Regions from separate parts of the Kitasatospora sp. CM 4170 genome, predicted to be linked through region 1. Evidence: riboswitches for the same ligand, from Rfam matches in the RefSeq annotation. Region 1 holds a riboswitch; each other region holds the start of a gene.

Region 1 (4,175 bases):
GCAGGATGCCGGCCGCGTAGACGTCGACCCGCTGGTCGGTCCCGGCGCCGGGGCGGATCTGCTCGGGGGCCAGGTAGGACACGGTGCCGAGCACGGTGCCGGTGGTGGCGGTGCCGGACGTCGCCGCGCCGTCGCCCGCGTCGAGCACCCGGACCAGGCCGAAGTCGGCGACCTTCACCAGGCCGCCGTCGGTGATCAGCACGTTCTCCGGCTTGACGTCGCGGTGGACCAGCCCGGCCCGGTGGGCGGCGCCGAGCGCGGCCAGCACCGGCTCCAGGACGTCCAGCGTGGCCCGGATGGACAGCGCGCCGCGGTCGCGCAGCAGGTCGCGCAGGGTGCGGCCGGGCACGTACTCCATGGCGAGGAAGACGGTGCCGCCGTCGGCGCCCTGGTCGAAGACGTTGACCACGTTGGGGTGCGCGAGCCGGGCGACCGCCTTGGCCTCGCGGATGAACCGGCCGGTGAAGCCCTCGTCGCCAGCCAGCGAGGGCTGCATCACCTTGAGGGCGACGACCCGGTCGAGCCGGGTGTCGGTGCCCTTGTAGACGGTGGACATCCCGCCGGACGCGATGCGCTGCTCGACCCGGTAGCGGCCGTCGAGGAGGGATCCGATCAGGGGGTCGTGCAGTGCCATGTCCGCCTTGTCCACCCGGCGAGTCTAGTGGCGGGGCCCGGGCCCGGCGCCGCCCCGGGGGGCGCGTGCCGGGCTTCGTGGCCGGGCTGTGACAGTGCGCCGTTGCCGGGCGTGTCCGGCAACGGAGGGCCGGTGGCCGGGGCCCGTGGCCGGGGGCGTTCCCCGCCGCGGGCCCCGGGCCCCGTCAGAACGCCGGGCGCTCGCGGGTGTCCAGGTCGGCCCGGCCGGCCATCGCCGAGGAGGCCTCGGCGTGGAAGCGGCGCGGGATGCGGCCGGCCCGGTGGGCGAGCCGGCCGGCCTCGGCGGCGTGCCGCATCGCCTCGGCCATCAGCACCGGGTCCTGGGCGCGGGTCACCGCCGAGGCGAGCATCACGGCGGCGCAGCCCAGCTCCATCGCCAGCGCGACGTCCGAGGCGGTGCCGGCGCCGGCGTCCAGGATGACCGGGACGTTGGCGCTCTCCACGATCAGCTGGAAGTTGTGCGGGTTGCGGATGCCCAGGCCGGAGCCGATCGGCGAGCCCAGGGGCATGATCGCCGCGCAGCCGACGTCCTCCAGCTTCCGGGCCAGCACCGGGTCGTCGTTGGTGTACGGCAGGACGGTGAAGCCGTCGTCGACCAGCGTCTCGGCGGCGTCGAGCAGCTCGATCGGGTCCGGCAGCAGGGTCCGCTCGTCGGCGATGACCTCCAGCTTCACCCAGTCGGTGCCGAGCGCCTCGCGGGCCAGCCGGGCCGTCAGCACGGCCTCGCCGGCGGTGAAGCAGCCGGCCGTGTTGGGCAGCACCCGGATACCGTTGCGGGTCAGCACGTCCAGGACGGAGCCCTGGGTGCCGGGGTCGACCCGGCGCATCGCCACGGTGGTCAGCTCGGTGCCGGAGATCCGCAGCGCCTGCTCCAGGATCTCCAGGCTGGGGGCGCCGCCGGTGCCCATGATCAGGCGGGAGCCGAAGGCCGTCCCGGCGATGGTGAGGACGTCCTTGTCGTCGAGGGTGGTGTCGGCCATCGGTCAGCCCCCCTGGACGGCGGTGAGGATCTCGATCCGGTCGCCCGCCGAGAGCCGGGTGTCCGGCCACGAACTGCGCGGCACCACGGCCTCGTTGAGCGCGGCGGCGACGCCGGAGTGGGCCTGGCTCAGGGTGGCCACCACCTCGGCGAGCGTGGTCGCTGCGGGCACCTCGCGGGGCCGGCCGTTGACGGTGAGGGGGATGTCGCTCATGCGGGGACCTTCGTGGTGAAGCGAGTGGGGGAGAAGGGCTCGGCGAGGGCCGGGACGGTGCCGGTGACCAGGTACTCGGCGAGCAGGTCGGCGGTGACCGGGGTGAGCAGCACGCCGTTGCGGTAGTGGCCGGTCGCGGCGACCAGGCCGGGCAGGGCGGTCGGCCCGAGCAGCGGCGCGTTGTCCGGTGAGCCCGGGCGGAGTCCGGCGGAGGTCTCCACCAGCGGCAGCTCGGTGATCCCGGGGACCAGGTTGTGGGCGTCGCGCAGCAGCTCGTAGACGCCGCCGGCGGTGACGGTGGTGTCGTAGCCCTGCTCCTCGCTGGTCGCGCCGATCACCAGCTCGCCGTTCTCGCGCGGGACCAGGTAGAGGTGTTGCCCGCGCACCACCGCGCGGACGTTGCGGGACAGGAACGGACGGTACGGCTCGGGGATGTGCAGCCGCAGGATCTGGCCCTTGACCGGGCGGATCGCGGGCAGCACGCCCGGCGGCAGGCCGGGCAGCCGGTGGCTGTACGGGCCCGCGGCGAGTACGGTCCGCCCCGCGGTCACCACCTCCCCGGTGGTCAGCCGGGCGCCGACCGCCCGGTCGTGCTCGACCAGCAGCTCCGCCGCCCCGGTGCGGTGCACGAGGACGCCCGCGGCCTCGCAGGCCCGCTCCAGCGCGGCCAGCAGCCGGCGGCCGTCCACCTGGTGGTCCTCGGCGACGTGCAGGCCGCCGCGGACGCCGGGCGCCAGCATGGGCTCCAGCTTGCGGGCCTCCCGCCCGGTCAGCCACTGCGAGTCCAGGCCGAGCCGCCGGTGGAAGGCGTGCAGCTCGCGCAGCTCCTCGCGGTCGTCGGAGTCGAGCGCGACGGCCAGCGTGCCGCAGCGCCGGTAGCCGGTGTCCGCGCCGCCGCTCGCCTCCGCGAGGTCGGCCGCGAAGTCGGCGTACCGCTCGTTCGAGGCCATCCCGAGGCGCAGCAACGGCTCCTCGCCGTACTGGAGTTCGGTGACCGGGGCGAGCATGCCGGCCGCGACCCGGGCGGCGCCGCCCCCGGGGTCCGGGTCGACCACGAGTACGCGCCCGACCCCGCGCTGGGCCGCCCGCCAGGCGACGGCGAGGCCGATGATGCCGCCGCCGATCACCAGGACGTCGACGCGGGTGCCCGCTGCCAAGCGTGTCAAAGTCGCTTCTCCCTTCGCCGGTATGACCCGGATCAGGTTCGGACGGTCGCGGGCCGTGCCAGCCCGCCTCTCAGCCCGGTACGCCGGGCTCCCGCGATGGTGCCCCCACCTTAACTCCGGGCCTGGTCACGGCTGAAGGTGCGTACGAAGGGTGGGACGGGCTCCGGCGCCGGCACCGAACGCCAGTAGGGTGACGGGCGTGGCAGATCTGAGCGGTACGGATCAGGTGGTCGTGGTCGGCGCCGGGCTGGCCGGGGCGCATTGCGCTTCCGGGCTGCGGCGGGGCGGCTGGCGGGGGCGGATCGTCCTGGTGGGCGAGGAGCCGCACGCGCCGTACGACCGGCCGCCGCTCTCGAAGCAGGTCCTGCTGGGCAAGGCCGACGACACCCCGCTGGACATCGACTTCGCGCACCTCGGCATCGAGCTGCTCACCGGCCGCCGCGCCACCGGGCTGACCCCGGGCGTGCTGCACACCGACGGCGGCGACCTGCCGTACGGCGCACTGGTGATCGCCACCGGCGCCGCCCCGCGGGTGCTGCCGGGCGCCGAGCGCGCGCACCTGCTGCACACCCTGGACGATGCGCTGGCGCTGCGGGCCCTGCTCCGCCCGGGCCTGCGGCTGGTGCTGGTCGGAGCCGGCTGGATCGGCGCCGAGGTGGCCACCGCGGCCCGCGCGGCCGGCTGCCGGGTCACCGTGGTGGAGGCCGGCCCGGCGCCGGTGCCCGGCGCGCTGCCGACCGGGATCGGCCGGGCGATGGCCGCCTGGTACGCCGAGGCCGGGGTGGAGCTGCGCTGCGACGCCGCCGTGGCGGCCGTCGAGCCGGGCGCGGTGCTGCTGGCGGACGGCTCGCACCTGCCGGCCGACGAGGTGGTGGTCGGCATCGGCGTCCGCCCGGCGACCGGCTGGCTGGCCGGCTCCGGCGTCGAGCTGGACGCGGCCGGCGCCGTCGTGGTGGACGACCGGCTGCGCACCGGCCTGCCCGGCGTCTTCGCGGTCGGCGACTGCGCGAACTACCCGTCCGCCCGCACCGGCGCCCGGTTGACCGTCCAGCACTGGGACCACGCGCTGCAGTCCGGCCAGGCCGCGGCCGCCTCGGTGCTCGGCGCGGACGCGCCCTACGACCCGGTGCCGTACTTCTGGTCGGAGCAGTTCGGCCGGATG
Region 2 (4,175 bases), 1.9 Mb from region 1:
GCCGCCGATCCGCTCGAAGACGCCGCGCAACTCCTTGCCGCCGCCCCGGAAGTAGCTGTACTCGTCACCGCGCGGGTGGCGCGAGCCGCCGCCCGGGATGCCGCCGACCTCCCAGTGCTCGGAGGCGGTCTCGGTCTCGACGTCCAGGATGCCGCCGCGCTCGACGGCCTCCACCACGACGGCCGCCCCGGCGTCGCCGAAGGTGTAGCCGGCGAAGCCGTCCCGGAAGTCGGCCAGGCCGCTCGGGTCGCGGCGCATCGCCCGGCTGGGCGTCTCGCCGGTGACGACGAGGGCGCGCCGGGCCCGGCCGGCCAGGATCATCGCGCGGGCCAGGTCGATCCCGTTGAGGAAGCTGTTGCAGGCGTTGCTGACGTCCAGGGCGTGCGCGCGGGAGCCGAGTTCGGCCTGGACGAGGTGGGCGGTGGCGGGTTCGCAGACGTCCCGGGTGGCGGAGGCCCAGAGCAGCAGGTCCACGTCGGCCGGGTCCAGGCCACGGGCGTCCAGGGCGCGCCGGGCGGCGCCGATCCCCAGGGTGGAGGCGTACTCGCCGTCGGCGGCGAAGTGCCGGGTGGCGATGCCGGTCGCCTTCTCGAACATCCGCTCCGGCAGGCGGAGCCGGCCGCCGGCGGTGACCTCGTCCTGGAGCTGCTGGGAGGTCAGGCGGCGGGCGGGGAGCTGGGATCCGACGGCCGTGATGCCGATCCGCGCGGTGGCTGCAGGGTGCATGCCCCCATGCTGCGGCGGAGCGCACCGCGCCCACCTGAGTACGGGTACTCAGCCGGGCGCGGCGGCCTACCCAATCGGGTCGGCCCGGTCGGCCTGGTCGGCCCGGGCCGACCGGCGCGCCGCCGTCACTCCTCGATCGGCACCTGCTGGACCGGCACCTGCCCGGCCGGCCCCGCGGCGGCCGCGGGCACGGCCCGGGCGGCCTCGGCGGGCTGCGCCGGCCCCTGCAGGGTGGTGAGCAGCTGCCGGGCGAGCCCGAGCCCCGTCCCGCCCATGGTGAGCGCCTTGGTGAAGAGGTCCCCCACGCCCTCGGCGCCGTTGAGCAGCACCATGTGCTCGACGTTGCCGAAGGACTCCGAGGCGGCCAGCACGATGTCCGGCCACTTCTCGGCCAGTTCCTGGGCCACCACGGCGTCCGGGTTCGCCGTCAGCGCCGCCGCCCGGGCCTTGAGCCCCTCCGCCTTGGCGAGCCCGATGGCCCGGGCCGCCGACGCGTCCGCCAGACCGCGGGCCTCGGTGGCCGAGGCCTCCGCCTGCCCGGTCGCCCTGGTCGCCTCGGCGGCCGCCAGCCCGCGCACCTTGGTGGCCTCGGCCTCGGCCTCCGCCGCGATCTTGACCTGGCTGGCCTCGGCGGCCGCCTTCAGCTCGGTCTCCCGGGCCTGCGCCTGCGCGGCCGAGATCCGGGCGTCGCGGTCGGCCTCGGCCCGGGTGCGGGTCTCGTACGCCTTGGCGTCGGCCGGCTTGCGGACGTCGATCTGCAGCTGCTGTTCCTTCCGCTGGGCCTCCAGCTGGGCGACCCTGGTCTCCTGGACCACGACCTCCTGCCGGGCGGCGGCCTCGGCGAGCGGCCCGGCCTGCAGGGCGCGGGCGCTGGCGGTGTCCCGTTCGGCCTGGTAGGCGGCCTGCTGGATCTCGCTGTTGCGGGTCGCCTCGGCCTTGCGGGCGGCCGCCTCCTGCTCGGCCTCGGTGGCCATCCGGTCGGCCTCGGCCTGGGCGATCCGGGCGTCCCGCTGGACGGCGGCCGCGTGCGGGATGGCGAGGTTCTTGATGTAGCCGGTCGGGTCGATGATCTCCTGGATCTGCAGGGTGTCGATGATCAGCCCGAGCTTCTCCATCTCCAGCCCGGAGGCGGCCCTGGTCTCCCCGGTGAGCCGCTCGCGGTCGCGGATCATGTCCTCGACGGTGAGCCCGCCGACGATCGAGCGCAGGTGGCCGGCGAAGACGTTGTGCACCCGCTGGCTGATCAGCTTCTGCTGGTCGAGGAAGCGCCGGGCGGCGTTGGCGATCGAGACCTGGTCGTCGCCGACCTTGAAGATCACCACGCCCTTCACCCGGACCGGGATGCCCTGGGTGGTGACGCACTCGACGTTCAGCTCGGCCTCGTTGAGGTCCAGCGAGAGCCGTCGGACGCCCTGCAGGCCCGGGGTGACGAAGGTGCCGCGGCCGGTGACGATCCGGAACCCGAGCCCGTCGCCGACCCCCTCGGTCCGGTGCTTGGAGCCGGAGATGATCAGAGCCTCGTTCGGCTCCGCCACCCGCCACATGAGTTTGAAGAGCGTGATCCCCACGAGCAGCACCGCGGCGGCCGCCCCGATGATGGCGTACAGCATGGTTCAACTCCCCCTTTCGGCACATGAGATGCACCGATTGGGATTCTCCGCCCGGGTCAACCGCAGCGGAAGGGAGCGGACGTGACGTCCTATCACAACCTCGTCACGCCGTCACGGCCGTGTCGTGGCGGTCCCGTCACGGCAGCACCGGGGCCACGTAGACGGTCCGCGGCGGGTGGTACTCGACGACCACCACCGGCGTCCCCACCGGCAGCCGCTCGCCCGGCACGGCGAGGTAGGCGAGGAACGCCTCCGTCCCCTGGCGCTCCGGGACGTGCACCATCACCTCGCCGACCAGTCCCGCCCCCACCGTTCCGCTGACCCGACCCGCGCTCCCGACCACTCGGCCCTCCCCTTCCGCACCCCCGGGGTGCCCGACCGCCCGCGACTGCCCCGCCCTGTGACTGCCAGTCTGCCCGCCCCCGCCGGAAGCAGACGGCCCACCGGGGAATCCCGCCGGCGGCCGGGCCCCGGCGTCTCTCTCCTCGGACCCCCCTCTGGACCAGCGGCGATCGGCTCGCTACGGTGTTGGACGTCATGCGCAGGCAACACCGCCTGTGGACACGGGAGCTCGGAGCACCGGGCTGAGAGGACGCTGACCGGTACGTCGACGGACGTGCCGACCGCTGCGTCGACCGCAGGAACCTGACCGGGTAATGCCGGCGTAGGGAGTAGAGGGTCTGATGACCACCTTTGATGCACAGCCGAACTCTGCCCGCAGCACCGGGACGAGCGGCGCCGCGGTCGCCAGCGCCGCCACCGGCTACCCGACCCCGGCCTGGCGCAAGGCCTACCGCGAGGGGTCCCGTCCCGACCTGCGCGTCCCGTACCGCGAGGTCCTGCTCACCAACGACCGGACCGTGCCGCTGTACGACACCTCCGGCCCGTACACCGACCCCGCGTACGAGCCCGACGTGCGGCGCGGGCTGCCGCCGCTGCGCGACGCCTGGATCCGCCAGCGCGGCGACGTCGAGGAGTACGACGGCCGCGAGGCCCGCCCCGAGGACGACGGGATCAAGCACACCTCGCCGCGCGGCGGGAACCTGCGCAACCTCGACGCCGTCTTCCCCGGCCGCCCGCGGCGCCCGCTGCGCGGCCGTGCCGGTGCCGCCGTCACCCAGCTGGCCTACGCCAAGCGGGGGGTCGTCACCCCGGAGATGGAGTTCGTGGCCCTGCGCGAGGGCCTCGCACCCGAGTTCGTGCGGGACGAGGTGGCCCGCGGCCGCGCCGTCATCCCGGTCAACGTGAACCACCCCGAGGTCGAGCCGGCCGTCATCGGCACCAACTTCCTGGTGAAGATCAACGCCAACATCGGCAACTCGGCCGTCACCTCCTCGATCGAGGAGGAGGTGGAGAAGATGACCTGGGCCACCCGCTGGGGTGCCGACACCGTCATGGACCTCTCCACCGGCCGCAACATCCACACCACCCGCGAGTGGATCCTGCGCAACTCCCCCGTGCCGATCGGCACCGTGCCGCTCTACCAGGCGCTGGAGAAGGTCGACGGCAGGGCCGAGGAGCTGAGCTGGGACGTCTACCGCGACACCATCATCGAGCAGTGCGAGCAGGGCGTCGACTACATGACCGTGCACGCCGGCGTGCTGCTGCGCTACGTGCCGCTGACCGCCCGTCGCAAGACCGGCATCGTCTCGCGCGGCGGCTCGATCATGGCCGCCTGGTGCCTGGCGCACCACCGGGAGAACTTCCTCTACACCAACTTCGAGGAGCTCTGCGACATCCTCGCGAGCTACGACGTCACCTTCTCGCTGGGTGACGGCCTGCGCCCGGGGTCGATCGCCGACGCCAACGACGAGGCGCAGTTCGCCGAGCTGCAGACCC
Region 3 (4,175 bases), 1.7 Mb from region 1:
GTCGGAAGTGAAGCGGAAGCGAAGACGGCCCCAATCCGCGGGGCCGTCTTCGGGTGCGGGCGGGCGGTCAGCGCCGGCCGCGGGTCAGCGGCGTGAGCGCCCAGGTGGCCAGCGCGGGCACCAGGAAGCCGAACAGCGAGGCCGAGGTCCACTCCTGCGGGGTGAAGTGCAGGGCCTCCTGGACGGAGGTCCAGAAGTCCGTCCACCAGCCGGCGATCGCGGTCGGCGCGATCAGCTGGTACACCGCGAAGCCGAGCGCCCACGGCAGCAGCATCAGCCAGCGGGACGGCGCGTCGGCGGCGAGGTTCCAGCCGCGCCGGCCGGCGCCGAGGAAGTAGTCCACCGCCAGCACCGCGAACATCGGCACGAAGACCGAGCCGATCAGGCCGAGGAAGGCGTAGTACGAGTCGGTGAACTCGGTGATCTGCAGCGCCAGGACGGTGATCAGCAGGCCGGTCGCGCCGGTCAGCACCCGGCGGTCGACCTTCGGCAGCAGGTTGTGGACCGACATCGCGGTCGAGTAGACGTTGGCGAAGGACTGGTCGGTCTCGCGCAGCACCAGCACCAGAAGGAAGAGCCAGCCGGCCCAGACGCCCAGGAACGAGTCGAAGATCCTGGTCGCGTCACCGTCCGCCTGCAGCAGCGCGAACAGGCCGAGCACGTAGCACCAGACCTGGGCGATCGTGTAGCCGGAGAAGCTGCCCCAGAACGCCGCCCGCGGGGTGCGGGAGTGGCGGGTGTAGTCGGCGGCCAGCGGCACGAAGGAGATCGAGACGGCGATCATCGCGTCGGTGGCCCTGAGGAACCCGTGCCAGTTGCCCGCGCCCGGGTCCGGGACGCCGTGGCGGCCCAGCTGGACGGTGAAGTACACCATCGCGACCGCCACGGCCGCGGCGACGAAGCGGCGCAGCACCGCGATCGCCCCCAGCGGCCAGATGGTCAGCGCGGTGGTCACCGCGCCGGCCAGCACCACGAACACCCAGCGGTAGCCCTCGGTGTGCGCCACGGTCTGCGCGCCCATCGCGATGACCAGCAGCTCGTACACGCCCCAGCCGATGCACTGGACGATGTTCAGCACCGTGGGCACGTACGAGAGCCTCGTCCCGAACAGCCCGCGCAGGTTGGCCATCGCGGGCGCGCCGGTGCGGGCCCCGATCAGCGCGGCGACGCCGAGCATCGCGGTGCCGACCACCGTGCCGGCCACGATCGCGGTCACCGCGGCGGCCAGCGACAGCTCGCTGCCGGGGGCGCCGAGCACGGTGGCGGCGGTGGTGAAGCCGATCAGGCTGACGCCGAGGTTCATCCAGAGCGCGAAGTGGTCCCGGAAGCGCAGGGTGCGCGGCGGCTCGGTGTCCAGCACGAGCGGGGCCTCCACCCGCTCGCCCCGGCCGTCCCGCTCCGGGCGGTCCAGCACCGCGGTGGAACCGCCGGCGGAGGCCGTGGCGTCGGAGTGAACGGTCGTGGACGACTCGGGGAGATTCTTGGACGCGGGCGCGCCCGAAGAAGAGGATGGCGAAGCAGACGGCATGGCCGATACTCCCTACGCCGGCATTACCCGGACAGGTTCCGGCGGTCTGCGCCCCCTCGACGGTCCGGCCACGGAGCCCGTGGCGTACGGTCGACCGGCGCACTCTCAGCCTGGTGGGTCCAAGCTCCCGCGTGTCAGTTTGGAGCGACAGGCTAACCGCCCAGGTGGGGAACGCCAAGGCCGTGGTCCCGGCGGTCCGCATCGCGGGACGGCGCGCCGTCGGCGCGGGGGCGCGGCAGGGGGTTGCGCGGGGGGCGCCGCGGTGGCTCCGGCACGTGCTGTTGGACCGGGCTAAGGATTCTTATGAGTTCTTCAGAAGGGTCCTTACGACAATCGAATCGGGTGTGCGAAAAACTATGGTTGTTGGTCCTGTCAGCTATGGAGGTCGTCCGTGAGCACCGAGCGCGAGGTTGGGTCCACCGGGCCGCAGGGGGAGCAGCCCTCCGGCCAGGGGGTGGTTGGTCCCGTTCCTGACGGTTCGGCGCAGTTCGCGCCCGCCCCCGCAGCGGCGCCCGAGGCCGACTACACGCTGGCCGAGGCCGCGCCCGCCGCCCCGGCGGCCGGCGGGTCCACGCCGACGCTGGCGTTCAGCAAGGTCAGCGCCCCCGAGCCGGCCGTCCCGGCCGCTCCGGCCGCCGCCCCGGCCGTGGCCGACACCGGGTACATCGACGCCCCGCCGCCGGTCCTGCCGCCCGCCGCGCCGGCCGGCTACCCGTACGCGGCGCCCGCTGCCGCGGCCCACGACCCGTACGCCGCCCCGGGTGCGCCCGCCGCCCCCGGCGCGACCGGTCAGCACCACCCGTTCGGCGCCGGCCAGCCGCTCGGCGGCTGGGGCGCGCACGACGTCACCCCCGGTGCCCCCGGTGGCCCCGCCGGCCCCGGCTACCCGGGCGGCCCGCTCGGCTACCCGTCCGACCTCCCCGGCGCCCCCGGGCCCGGCGGCCCGCGCAAGAAGCGCGGCGGCCTGGTGGCCCTGATCGCCGCCGTCGCCCTCGTCGCCGGTGTGGCCGGCGGCGCGGTGGGCGTGACCGTCGCCGACCGCGACGGCAGGAGCGTCGCCTCCGCGGACGACCACCGCAGCACCACCGTCCAGGCCAGCAGCCCGCAGAAGAACGAGCCCGCCCCCGGTTCGGTGGCCGGCATCGCGCAGAAGGCGCTGCCCAGCGTCGTCACCATCAAGGCCCAGGGCAACGGCGAGTCCGGCACCGGCACCGGCTTCGTCTTCGACACCGAGGGCCACATCCTCACCAACAACCACGTCGTCGCGCCCGCCTCGAACGGCGGCAAGCTGACGGTCAAGTTCGCCGACGGCAGCTCCTACGCCGCCTCCGTGCTCGGCCGCGCCGAGGGCTACGACGTCGCCGTGGTGAAGCTGGACACCCCGCCCAAGGGCAAGCTGACGCCGCTTCCGCTGGCCGACTCCGACAAGGTCAACGTCGGCGACTCCACCATCGCCATCGGCGCCCCGTACGGCCTGGAGTCCACCGTCACCACCGGCATCATCAGCGCCAAGGACCGCCCGGTCGCCTCCGGCGACGAGACCGGCGCCCAGTCCTCGTACATGAACGCCCTTCAGACCGACGCGTCGATCAACCCCGGCAACTCCGGCGGCCCGCTGCTCGACTCCACCGGTGCGGTGGTCGGCATCAACTCGGCGATCCAGTCCAACACCTCCAGCACCGGCCGGGCCGGCAGCATCGGCCTCGGCTTCGCCATCCCGATCAACCAGGCCAAGTGGGTCGGCGAGACCCTGATCAAGACCGGCAAGCCCGTCTACGCCAAGCTCGACGTGCTCCGCAACGACGACTACAAGGGCGAGGGCGCGCAGATCCAGACCCGCGACATCCAGGGCACCCCCGCCGTCACCCCCGGCGGCGCGGCCGACAAGGCCGGCCTCAAGCCGGGCGACGTCATCACCAAGCTCGGCGGCGTCCCGATCGACAACGGCCCCGCCCTGGTGAGCCGCATCTGGACCCACAAGCCCAACGAGACCGTCGACGTCGAGTACACCCGCAACGGCCAGACGTTCACCACCAAGGTCACCCTCAGCGAGCGCGTCGGCGACAACTGACCGCCGCCTCCGAAAACCGTGTGCACCGAACCCCGCCGAAACCGTTAGGCTGACCTCCGCCTGGAGAGCTGCCCGAGCGGCCTAAGGGAACAGTCTTGAAAACTGTCGTGGCGTGACCCGTCACCGTGGGTTCGAATCCCACGCTCTCCGCTGGTAGGAGAAACCACCTGCTCAAGGCGGGTGCCGGAAGGATCCGGCACCCGCCTTTTGCGTTCCCTGGGGCGGGGCGGGGGGCGGAATTCACCTGAACGGGGGGTTTGGGGCGGAGGTGTCCTCGGGGTGGAGGCGGGGTCTCGTGTGTCGGGGGTAAGGGGCGGACTGCCCTGGGCCCGGCGAGGAGAGACAGATGGCCTGGTACCCCGGCGCGGAGAAGATGGAGCTCCAGCCCGAGTCGGACGCGCAGCCGGCGATCGTGCCGACGCAGGTGATCTTCCACAGCATCGCGGCGCCGTGGACGCCGCGGCGGATGTACGAGTACTGGCGGGACTCCACGAACCTGGAGTCGCACTTCGGGGTCGGCTACGACGGGGCGGTCGGCCAGTTCGTCGGGACGCAGACGCGGGCCGACGCCAACTA

What was found. Region 1 has a riboswitch for thiamine pyrophosphate ahead of thiO (glycine oxidase ThiO). Riboswitches for the same ligand answer to the same signal wherever they lie in the genome.
Region 2: linked by a shared signal. The riboswitch ahead of thiC (phosphomethylpyrimidine synthase ThiC) and the one ahead of thiO (glycine oxidase ThiO) in region 1 are both predicted to bind thiamine pyrophosphate.
Region 3: linked by a shared signal. The riboswitch ahead of RMN57_RS19420 (cytosine permease) and the one ahead of thiO (glycine oxidase ThiO) in region 1 are both predicted to bind thiamine pyrophosphate.

What each region holds. Positions count from the first base shown of each region.
Region 1 covers NZ_CP134877.1:2,923,301-2,927,475, reverse strand. Annotated here, with positions in the region: gene pknB (Stk1 family PASTA domain-containing Ser/Thr kinase) at 1-649, opposite strand, end outside; gene RMN57_RS11870 (thiazole synthase) at 819-1,634, opposite strand; gene thiS (sulfur carrier protein ThiS) at 1,638-1,847, opposite strand; gene thiO (glycine oxidase ThiO) at 1,844-3,004, opposite strand; TPP riboswitch at 3,006-3,118, opposite strand; gene RMN57_RS11855 (FAD-dependent oxidoreductase) at 3,204-4,175, shown strand, end outside.
Region 2 covers NZ_CP134877.1:4,817,797-4,821,971, forward strand. Annotated here, with positions in the region: gene RMN57_RS20430 (ketoacyl-ACP synthase III) at 1-726, opposite strand, end outside; gene RMN57_RS20435 (SPFH domain-containing protein) at 852-2,336, opposite strand; gene RMN57_RS20440 (hypothetical protein) at 2,473-2,679, opposite strand; TPP riboswitch at 2,890-3,024, shown strand; gene thiC (phosphomethylpyrimidine synthase ThiC) at 3,020-4,175, shown strand, end outside.
Region 3 covers NZ_CP134877.1:4,581,476-4,585,650, reverse strand. Annotated here, with positions in the region: gene RMN57_RS19420 (cytosine permease) at 68-1,528, opposite strand; TPP riboswitch at 1,521-1,669, opposite strand; gene RMN57_RS19415 (trypsin-like peptidase domain-containing protein) at 1,920-3,599, shown strand; tRNA gene RMN57_RS19410 (tRNA-Ser) at 3,662-3,749, shown strand; gene RMN57_RS19405 (peptidoglycan-binding protein) at 3,946-4,175, shown strand, end outside.